3 linked regions of the Moorella thermoacetica genome follow. The protein of the gene in region 1 interacts with the protein of each later gene in a pairwise test. Links are inferred from orthologs where the notes say so. Each region holds a gene or a part of one and is shown on either strand. Other genes may lie near its edges.

Evidence for each region.
Region 2: the proteins of rlmB (region 1) and MOTHE_RS10750 interact in binary tests that used the Escherichia coli proteins (3 or more experiments, as listed by UniProt). The link is inferred for Moorella thermoacetica from one-to-one orthologs.
Region 3: the proteins of rlmB (region 1) and tsaE interact in binary tests that used the Escherichia coli proteins (3 or more experiments, as listed by UniProt). The link is inferred for Moorella thermoacetica from one-to-one orthologs.

The regions. Positions count from the first base shown.
Region 1 is NZ_CP012369.1:2,485,223-2,488,300, forward strand. What follows is about bases 12-2,935. They hold rlmB (23S rRNA (guanosine(2251)-2'-O)-methyltransferase RlmB), read right to left. Parts: upstream 1,882-2,935; coding sequence 1,141-1,881; downstream 12-1,140. Other genes in these bases: sigH (RNA polymerase sporulation sigma factor SigH), read right to left, coding at 12-502; MOTHE_RS12360 (NYN domain-containing protein), read right to left, coding at 624-1,124; thyX (FAD-dependent thymidylate synthase), read right to left, coding at 1,882-2,580; MOTHE_RS12375 (Mini-ribonuclease 3), read right to left, coding at 2,637-2,935. In the rest of the region: more of sigH, read right to left, coding at 1-11; more of MOTHE_RS12375, read right to left, coding at 2,936-3,020; cysS (cysteine--tRNA ligase), read right to left, coding at 3,026-3,078. UniProt on the Escherichia coli protein: Specifically methylates the ribose of guanosine 2251 in 23S rRNA.
Region 2 is NZ_CP012369.1:2,165,818-2,168,801, reverse strand. The notes cover bases 1-2,830. They hold MOTHE_RS10750 (NAD(P)H-hydrate dehydratase), read left to right. Parts: upstream 1-534; coding sequence 535-2,127; downstream 2,128-2,830. Other genes in these bases: alr (alanine racemase), read left to right, coding at 2,099-2,830; MOTHE_RS10755 (holo-ACP synthase), read left to right, coding at 144-530. In the rest of the region: more of alr, read left to right, coding at 2,831-2,984. UniProt on the Escherichia coli protein: Bifunctional enzyme that catalyzes the epimerization of the S- and R-forms of NAD(P)HX and the dehydration of the S-form of NAD(P)HX at the expense of ADP, which is converted to AMP.
Region 3 is NZ_CP012369.1:2,160,208-2,163,303, reverse strand. What follows is about bases 1-2,942. They hold tsaE (tRNA (adenosine(37)-N6)-threonylcarbamoyltransferase complex ATPase subunit type 1 TsaE), read left to right. Parts: upstream 1-1,208; coding sequence 1,209-1,676; downstream 1,677-2,942. Other genes in these bases: tsaD (tRNA (adenosine(37)-N6)-threonylcarbamoyltransferase complex transferase subunit TsaD), read left to right, coding at 2,791-2,942; rimI (ribosomal protein S18-alanine N-acetyltransferase), read left to right, coding at 2,340-2,846; tsaB (tRNA (adenosine(37)-N6)-threonylcarbamoyltransferase complex dimerization subunit type 1 TsaB), read left to right, coding at 1,657-2,343; MOTHE_RS10715 (uracil-DNA glycosylase), read left to right, coding at 477-1,052; thiE (thiamine phosphate synthase), read left to right, coding at 1-422. Also shown: more of tsaD, read left to right, coding at 2,943-3,096. UniProt on the Escherichia coli protein: Required for the formation of a threonylcarbamoyl group on adenosine at position 37 (t(6)A37) in tRNAs that read codons beginning with adenine.

The sequences.
Region 1 (3,078 bases):
ATTCCAGGGAACTTAGAATCTCCCCCATCTTCTCCTCGATGTCCCCGAATTCCTCCCGGCTGATAATCAGTTCCTCCGGATCGGTAATCCTTGTGCCGGAGATAATGTCCAGCAAGGTCCGGTCCGAATCCTCGTCGTAAATGGGCTTATTCAAGGAAACATATGAGTTTAAGGGAATATGTTTTTGCCGGGTAGCCGTTTTAATGGCCGTGATAATCTGGCGGGTAATACACAGCTCCGCAAAGGCCCGGAAGGAAGACAGTTTATCCCCCCGAAAATCGCGGATGGCCTTATACAGACCAATCATGCCTTCCTGGACGATATCTTCCCGGTCGGCGCCAATCAAGAAGTAAGACCGGGCTTTGGCCCGCACAAAATTCCGGTATTTATTTATCAAATACTCTTGGGCTACTTCATCACCCTCCTGGGCCTGGTAAACAATGTCCTCATCACCCATTAACTCATATGGTTGCCAGGATTCCTGCTGTACATTAACGCTCATGTCAACGCCTCCACTCTGGATTTCCAAAGGATAAATCAAGGAGGCCGAAATCTTGTCCAACGACAGTTCTAATTATACAAGAAACCTCTCTGAACCGCAAGAGTTAACCCCCGCCACCTGGTCATCCCCGGCGCCATCTCTCCAGGATCTTGCGCGTTGCCTGGTGAATCCGCGTATCCAGGCGTCCGTTCCCGGGATCCCCCTCGCTGGCCCTCGCTATCTCCTGCCGGGCCTGTTCCAGGTAAACCTTTAGCTCACTGACAGGTAAACGTAAGGCCCCCTTCCCCAGGATCATCCGCTGTTCGGCCCAATCGGAAGTAGCAACATAGACCTGACCTGTTTCAGTTATATCCCCCACCAGCCTCTCGATAACTGCATCAGCCGTTTCTCCCTCGCCGCTGTAGATTACCTCCACGCCTCCCAATTTCTCCCTTTTTTCTACGGCCCCGGGAACCTTATGGGCGTCAAAGACAACAATGACTTTACCGCCCCAGTAGGCCTGGTAGTTAATCAGCTCTGTTATTAGTTTATCGCGGGCATGGTCAAAACTTGACTCTTTTAAGCGGGTTAATTCTGGCCAGTTATGCAAAAAATTATAGCCGTCCACAATCAGAACGTCCATGGGCTGCACCCCCACTTTAAGGCCGGGCCTGGCCACGCTGGCGCAAGACTTCATACATCAACACCGTCGCCGCGGTAGCCACATTGAGGGAGTTAATCCTGCCCCGCATGGGCAGGTGCACTGTAAAATCACACCGGGAACGCACCAGGGGTGAGAGGCCCCGGCCTTCGCTGCCTAAAACCAGGACCAGGGGCACAGTAAAATCTGCGTTGAAGGCTTCCTGGCCGGCATCGCCGGCGGCACCGATGGCCCAGAGCCCCTTACCCTTAAGCTCCTCCAGGGTCCGGGCCAGGTTTGTCACCCGGGCCACCGGTACGTATTCCTGGGCGCCCACCGCCGCCCGCGCTACAGCCGCTGTTAACCCTACCCCCCGTCGCCGGGGGATAATAACACCGTGGGCGCCGACGGCTTCCGCTGAACGCAGGATAGCTCCCAGGTTATGGGGGTCTTCCACCCGGTCGAGCATAATTAAAAAAGGGGGCTCCCCCGCTTCCCCGGCCCGGGCCAGGAGATCCTCCAGGTCAGCATACTCCCGGGCCGCGGCCAGGGCCACTACCCCCTGGTGGTGGTGGCCAGCCAGCTTCTCCAGGGCGGCCCTGTTGACCCGCTGCAGGGGTACCCCCCTCTCCCGGGCCAGGTTGATAATCTCTCCGATGGCCTGACCTTCCAGGTGGGGAGCCAGTAAAATCTTGTTCAGGGGCCGACCGGCCCGCAGGGCTTCCCGGACCTGGTTACGGCCGGCCAGAGTCTCGGTCATTTAGAGTTCCTCCCGGCCAATTTCATGGAAAAAGTCATCCGTAATAATTACCCGGGCATAGTATTTCCCCGGGAAATTCTGGTCGTAATTAATATCTTCAAATAGCACAGGCAATCTCTTCCTGAAAAGCAACAGTAGCGGTATGGCTATCTGTCGCATTTGGGGGTGAGCCGAACTGGAGCAGCGCAGGCGGAAAAAATGCCGCCATTCCCTTAAATTGTACGTAACGACCAGCTCGGTTTTTAGGGAATTGGGGAGGACAGAGCGCGCTTCCTGGGGCGAGCTATACTTTAGTAACTCCAGGTAGCTCTTCTCGGCAACCCGACAGGCTTTTTCCCATAGATTATAAGCTTCCCTGCCGGCGAAAAAGAAGGGCTCGATAACCGTTATCTCGTTGCCAAAGCTATCTTTACTATAGTTGCAATACCTGGTCGATTCCTGGCTGTAAGATCCAATGCGGTGCCTGACAATTTCATGGGATATACCCCGGTCGGCAATGATCAAAACGGTGATCTTCTCGTGCTCAATAACTGATTCGTGGCCCCGTTCAAGGAGCTTTTTTAAAAAAGGGGCGGCCGTATCCGCCCCAGTTCTGGCTTCAGATTTATAGCAGACCCGGGCGTAACGCTCGAGCCTTAAGATAAGGTTGGCATCTAGGGCCTTTTCGGGTACAAGTACCCGGGGTTGTTCAATTATCATTGTCTCTTCCACTCCCGCCAGGCGGTCTTTACTCTCGCCGGTGGTAATTAGTCCCTTTAGTCTTGTTCCGCCAGTTTAAAAATCAGGTGCGCCAGTTCCTCCACCCTGGCCCAGTCGCCCTGCAGATAAAGGTAACCCAGGAGGCTCTCCAGGGCCGTGCTGGAATGATATTCCGCCGGGGCGGCGGTACGGGGCAGGTGTCCCGGCCGGGCGTTGCGGCCGCGGCGAAGGATGTCCTTTTCGGCAGGGGTTAAATATTCCTCCAGGGCCGGGACCACCCGGGCCTGGGCAGTGGCCCGGACGTACTTCAGGGCCTCCCGGTGCAGTTGCTCCGGCTTCGCCGGTCCCCGGCCTACCAGGTGGGCCCGGACTAATAATTCATAAACGGCATCGCCGACATAAGCCAGGGCCAGGGGAGAGAGGTTGGCAACGAAATCCACAACCTTTAACTCCTTTTCCAACGCGGGCCGCGGGGGGTATCCTCCAGGACGATCCCCA
Region 2 (2,984 bases), 320 kb from region 1 along the record:
GTCCCTGGGCCGCACAGATGCATGTAGCGTTGTTAGTGGTCCTGCCGGCCAGTTAATTTCTACAAAAAGAGAAGGTTTTTCAACATTGTTGCCGAATAAGCTTTAAGGGAATTAAGGAGCAGGTAAATGGTTAGGATGGGATTATGCTAGAGGCCGGGATAGACATCATTGAAATCAGCCGTTTGGAGCGCTCTATAAAACGCCACCCCCGCCTCCTGGCCAGGGTATTTACACCGGCGGAGGTAGCCTATTGCCTGGCCCGGCACCGGCCCGGGGCTTCCCTGGCAGCTCGTTTCGCGGCCAAGGAGGCGGTAATGAAGGCCCTGGGGATAGGGCTGGGCCGTTGTTCCTGGCAAGATATTGAAATCACCAGGGAACAGGGTGGGCGACCGCGGGTAATCCTCCATAACCGGGCCCGACAGCTGGCCCGGGAACTGGGGGTGGGTGAGATAACCGTCAGTCTCTCCCACTGCCACGCTTACGCCGCAGCGGTAGCTCTGGTTGAAAGTTCATTTTCGGAAGAGGGTTAAAGCCATGTACCTGGTAACGGCAGCAGAGATGGGACAGCTGGATCGCCTGGCGTCCAGCGAGTACATGATACCCAGTATCGTCTTAATGGAAAACGCCGGCTTGCGGGTGGTAGAATCCATCGAGCGCCACTTTCAGGGCCAGGTAGCCAACCGCCGGATTTTAATCTTCTGTGGTAAAGGCAACAATGGCGGCGACGGCCTGGTGGTCGCCCGCCATCTCCTGAACCGGGGGGCCGAGGTCAAGGTCTTTCTTCTGGCCCGGCCGGAGGATATAAGGGGCGACGCCAGGACCAACCTGGAGATTTACCAGAAAATGGGCGGCAAGCTGCTATTGCTCCTCGGGGAGAGCCACCTGCAGCGGGCCGACATCGCCCTGCTCTATGCCGACCTGGTGGTGGACGCCATCTTTGGTACGGGCTTTAAAGGGGCGGCCATGGGGCTGCCGGCCGCCGTCATTAATATGATCAATAAAGCCCACCGGGAGACGGTGGCCGTGGACCTGCCCTCCGGGCTGGAGGCGGATACGGGGCGTTGCTTCGGACCCTGCATCCAGGCCACCTGGACGGTTACCTTCGCCCTGCCTAAACTCGGCCTGGTCGTCGAGCCAGGAGCCAGCCTGACCGGCCGCCTGGAGGTAGCCGATATCGGCATTCCCCAGAAACTCGTAGCCACCCAGCATTTTAACCGGCGGCTCCTGACGGCCGCCTGGTGCCGCTCCCAGTTGCCACGTCGGGAGGCCAGCGGCCACAAGGGTTTATATGGTAGGGTCCTGGCGGTGGGCGGTTCACCGGGTCTTACCGGCGCTATTACCCTGGCGGCTACGGCCGCTTTAAAGGCCGGGGCCGGCCTGGTAACGGCTGCCGTCCCCCGGGGGGTTCAGGGTATCCTGGCCATGAAAACTACCGAGATCATGACCATGTCCCTGCCGGAGACGCCGGCGGGGGCCTTAAGCCGTGACGCCCTGGACCCGCTCCTGGAGCGCCTGGCAGAAGTCGACGTCCTGGCCATCGGCCCGGGCCTTTCCCGGGACCCGGCTACGGTAGACCTGGTAAAAGAGTTGCTTCCCCGGGTACAGGTGCCGGCGGTGGTAGACGCCGATGCCCTGAACGCCCTGGCGACAGATACGAGGGTCCTGACCGGCGATCATGGCCCCCTGGTCCTGACCCCGCACCCCGGAGAAATGGCCCGCCTGCTGGGAACTACCGCCGCCAAGATCCAGGAAGACCGCCTGGAGATAGCCGCCAAGTACGCCCGGGAATGGCAGGCGGTCCTGCTGTTGAAGGGTGCCCGGACAGTTATTGCCTGGCCGGACGGGCAGGTATATATCAATCCTACCGGTAACCCCGGCATGGCTACCGCCGGCAGCGGCGATGTATTGACAGGGATTATTGCCGGGCTTGCAGGTCAGGGGCTTAAGCCCGGGGTGGCTGCCGCCCTGGGAGCCTATCTCCACGGGGCGGCCGGGGATGAAGCAGCCAGGCAGCGGGGCCAGCGGGCCATGATGGCCGGGGATCTGTTGGACTTTTTGCCATACGTCTTGCGTAACCTGGAGGAGGAGGTAGAGACTATTGTCGCGGCCGGTTTGGGCCGAGATTGACCTGGAAGCAGTGGCCCGCAATGTCCGGGCCATTAAAAAGATACTGGCGCCGCAAACAGAAATTATGGCCATCGTTAAAGCCAATGCCTACGGCCACGGGGCCGGGCCGGTGGCCAGGACAGCCCTGGCTAACGGCGTCAGCTGGCTGGGTGTAGCTACCCTGGGTGAAGCCCTGGACCTGCGGCGGGAAGGAATTACTGCCCCGCTTCTTATTTTGGGCTATACCCCGCCGGAGGATGCCGGGCGGGTGGTAGAGGCCGATATTTCCCAGACGGTCTTCAGCGTTGACCAGGCCCGGGCCCTGAACGCCGCCGCCGCCGCTGTAGGTACCAGGGCCCGCCTGCATTTAAAGATCGATACCGGTATGGGCCGGCTGGGTTTTCTGCCCCGGGAGGCGGTGACTGCGGCCCGGGCTATAGCGGATCTGCCCCATGTCACCCTGGAAGGTATTTTCACCCACTTTGCCGCGTCCGATGCCGCTGATAAGACCTACACCCAGCGGCAGCTGGGCTTATTTCAACAAGTGATTGCCGAACTGGAGAAACAGGGCATAACCTTTCCCTGGCGCCATGCAGCCAACAGCGGGGCCATCATCGATCTCCCCGGGACCCACTTTAACCTGGTCCGCGCCGGGATTATCCTTTATGGCCACTATCCCTCGCCGGAGGTCCAGCGGGAGAGGCTGGCGTTAACGCCGGTGATGACGCTAAAAACCAGGGTAGTCCTGGTAAAGGAGGTGCCGGCCGGGTCGTATATCAGCTATGGCTGCACCTACCGCACCCCCGGTCCGGCCAGGATTGCCACCCTCCCGGTGGGTTATGCCGACGGCTATTCCCGTCTCCTTTCCAACCGGGCCG
Region 3 (3,096 bases), 320 kb from region 1 along the record:
TGGACATAGCCCTGGCAGTCGAGGCCGACGGATTGCATATCGGTCAGGAAGATCTGCCCGCTCCGGTGGCCCGGAAGCTACTCGGGCCGGAAAAAATTCTTGGGGTATCAGCGGGAACGACAGACGAGGCCCGGCAGGCCGAGGTCGACGGTGCCGACTACCTCGGGGTGGGCAGTATTTTTGCCACCGGCAGCAAGGGGGATGCTGGTAGCCCTATTGGCCTGGAAGGATTGCGGGCCATTCGGGCTGCAGTTAAGATCCCTATAGTCGGCATTGGCGGTATCAACCCTGATAATGCCGCCGGGGTAATAGCTGCCGGAGCCGATGGCGTATCGGTGATCTCGGCGGTTATAGGGGCCGCGGACGTAGCCGCCGCCGCCCGCCGGCTTCGTGAGGTGGTAACCAGGGCCAGGGGAAAATAAATCAGCCGGCAGGATTATGGCTGCCGGGGGCGAAGAAATTAACCGGTGATCATTATGGACCTTAAGGGTCTTAAAGCAAAAAGCCCGGCCTGCCGGGGCTGCAGCCTGCGTACCGGGACCAGGCAGGTAGTCTCTGGCAGCGGAAACCCCGGCGCCGGCTTGATGCTGGTGGGCGAAGGGCTGGGGGCCCGGGAAGACCGGGTGGGCCGGCCCTTTGCTGGCGCCGCCGGACAGCTCTTGGGACGGTTGCTGAAGGCCGCCGGTTTCCGGCGGGAAGAGGTTTATATTACCAATATCGTCAAATGCCGCCCGCCGGGAAACAGGATGCCCGAATCGGCAGAGGTTGAAGCCTGCCGGCCGCTTCTGGACGCCGCGATCGATTTCGTCAGGCCGCAGATTATCGTTTGCCTGGGAGCCCTGGCGACCCGTACTTTAGTGGCACCCGGCGCGAGCATTACCCGCCTGCGAGGCCGATGGATTGAGAAGGACGGTATTCGCTACCTGCCGACCTTTCACCCGGCGGCTCTCCTCCGGGACGGTGGTAAAATACCACTGGTGGAGGAAGACTTCAGGAAACTCAGGGCTGCCTACCAGGCCCTGCACACGAAACAACTGGCCCTGACTTTTTAGGGGAACCCTGAAGGGGCTAACGCCCCCCTGAAGCTTGTACCCCCAGCCAGCAGGAAGCCAACCAATAATCGCCCTGATTTGGCCGAAATCTATCTCCGGAGGAGGTCGGTTTACACTCCGGTGGGGAGTGTAATAATAAGGTACTGGGTGAGAGATATGGAAATATGGTTAAAGGATGCCGGAGCGACCCGGAAACTGGGAGAGGAACTGGCCGGTATCCTCAATCCCGGCGACATTCTTATTCTAAACGGGGAGCTGGGGGCCGGTAAAACCACCTTGACCCAGGGCCTGGCGCAGGGGCTGGGGGTAACCACGCCGGTTACCAGTCCTACCTTTACCTTGATTCAGGAATATCGGGGCCGTTACCCCCTTTACCATATCGACCTCTATCGCCTGGAGGACCCGGAGGCCATGCTGGACCTGGGCCTGGAAGAGTATTTTGGCGGTGAGGGTATAACCGTGGTCGAGTGGGGAGGACGCCTGGACCCTTATTTGCCGCCGGCCTTCCTGGAAATTAAACTGGAGTATGCGCCGGAGGGGCGCCGGGCCATTATCAAGGCGCGGGGACCGGCCTATGAAAGAGTGCTGGAGGAGTTGAAAAAGATTGTTGGTCCTGGGGGTTGATAGTGCCACCCAGGTTGCCGCGGCAGCCATTGTCGACGATAAGCAACTGGTGGCTGAACTTTTTTTTAATACCCGCAAGAATCACTCCCAGCGTTTGTTACCCATGATCGCTGCCCTGCTGGCGGAAACCGGGGTCGAACTGGCGGACCTGGATGGCCTGGCCGTAAGCCTGGGACCCGGGTCCTTCACCGGCCTCCGCATCGGCCTGGCAACGGTTAAAGGCCTGGCCCAAGCGGCCGGTAAACCCCTGGTTGGTATACCGACCCTGGATGCCCTGGCCTGGAACGCCTGGGGAGTGCCGGGGTTGATTTGTCCCGTAATCCAGGCCCGGCGCCTGGAAGTATATACCGCCCTTTTTCGCTGGCAGGAGGGAGAGTTATGCCGTTTAACCCCGTACCAGGCAGTAGACCCGGACTCGCTGGTATCATTGCTAAAGTCCTGCACTACACCGGTTTACTTCTTAGGCGATGGAGTAGCCCCCTACTGGGAGGTATGGCAGCAACTGGGATCCCGGGCTCACTTTCTCCCGCCGCCAAACAATTTATCCAGAGCGGCACCGGTCGCCATCCTGGGAGGGGAACGCCTCCGGACCGGCCGGCCCGACGATCTTTCCCGATTAAAGCCACTCTACCTCCGGCCGGCACCGGCGGAGAGGCAGGCCCGTTGACCGTCCAGATTTTGCCCATGATCAACGAGTATCTAAACGGGGTGCTGGCCATCGAGCGGGTTTCCTTTCCCACACCCTGGACGCGCCACTCCTTCCAGAATGAGATTTATAATAACGATTTTGCCTATTATTATGTGGCCCTGGACGGCCAGAAGGTCATCGGTTATGCCGGCATGTGGATCATCCTGGATGAGGCCCACATCACCAATGTAGCCGTCCACCCGGACTACCGCGGCCGGCGCCTGGGCGAAGTGCTGCTGCGGGTCCTGATGCAGGAAGCCGTCTACCTGGGTGCCGACCGGATGACCCTGGAGGTACGGGTCTCCAATCACTCCGCCCAGCGGTTGTATGAACGCCTGGGTTTTGTCAGGGCCGGGGTCCGCAGGGGCTACTATAACGACAACCGCGAAGACGCCATTATCATGTGGAAACACCTTTTTGAGGAGAATGGTAAAGGAATTGGCGACAGAAACGAATATCCTGGCCATCGAGAGTTCCTGTGATGAGACGGCGGCGGCCATTGTCAGCGACGGCACCAGGGTTCGGGCCAACATCATCGCCTCCCAGATCGCCGTTCACCGCCGCTTTGGCGGCGTGGTGCCGGAAATAGCTTCCCGCCACCATATGGAGAATATAGTACCGGTGGTATCGGAGGCCCTGGCTACAGCCGGCCTGGCCTTTAGCGATGTGGACGCCGTGGCGGTGACCTATGGTCCCGGACTGGTAGGGGCCCTGCTGGTGGGTGTCGCTTAC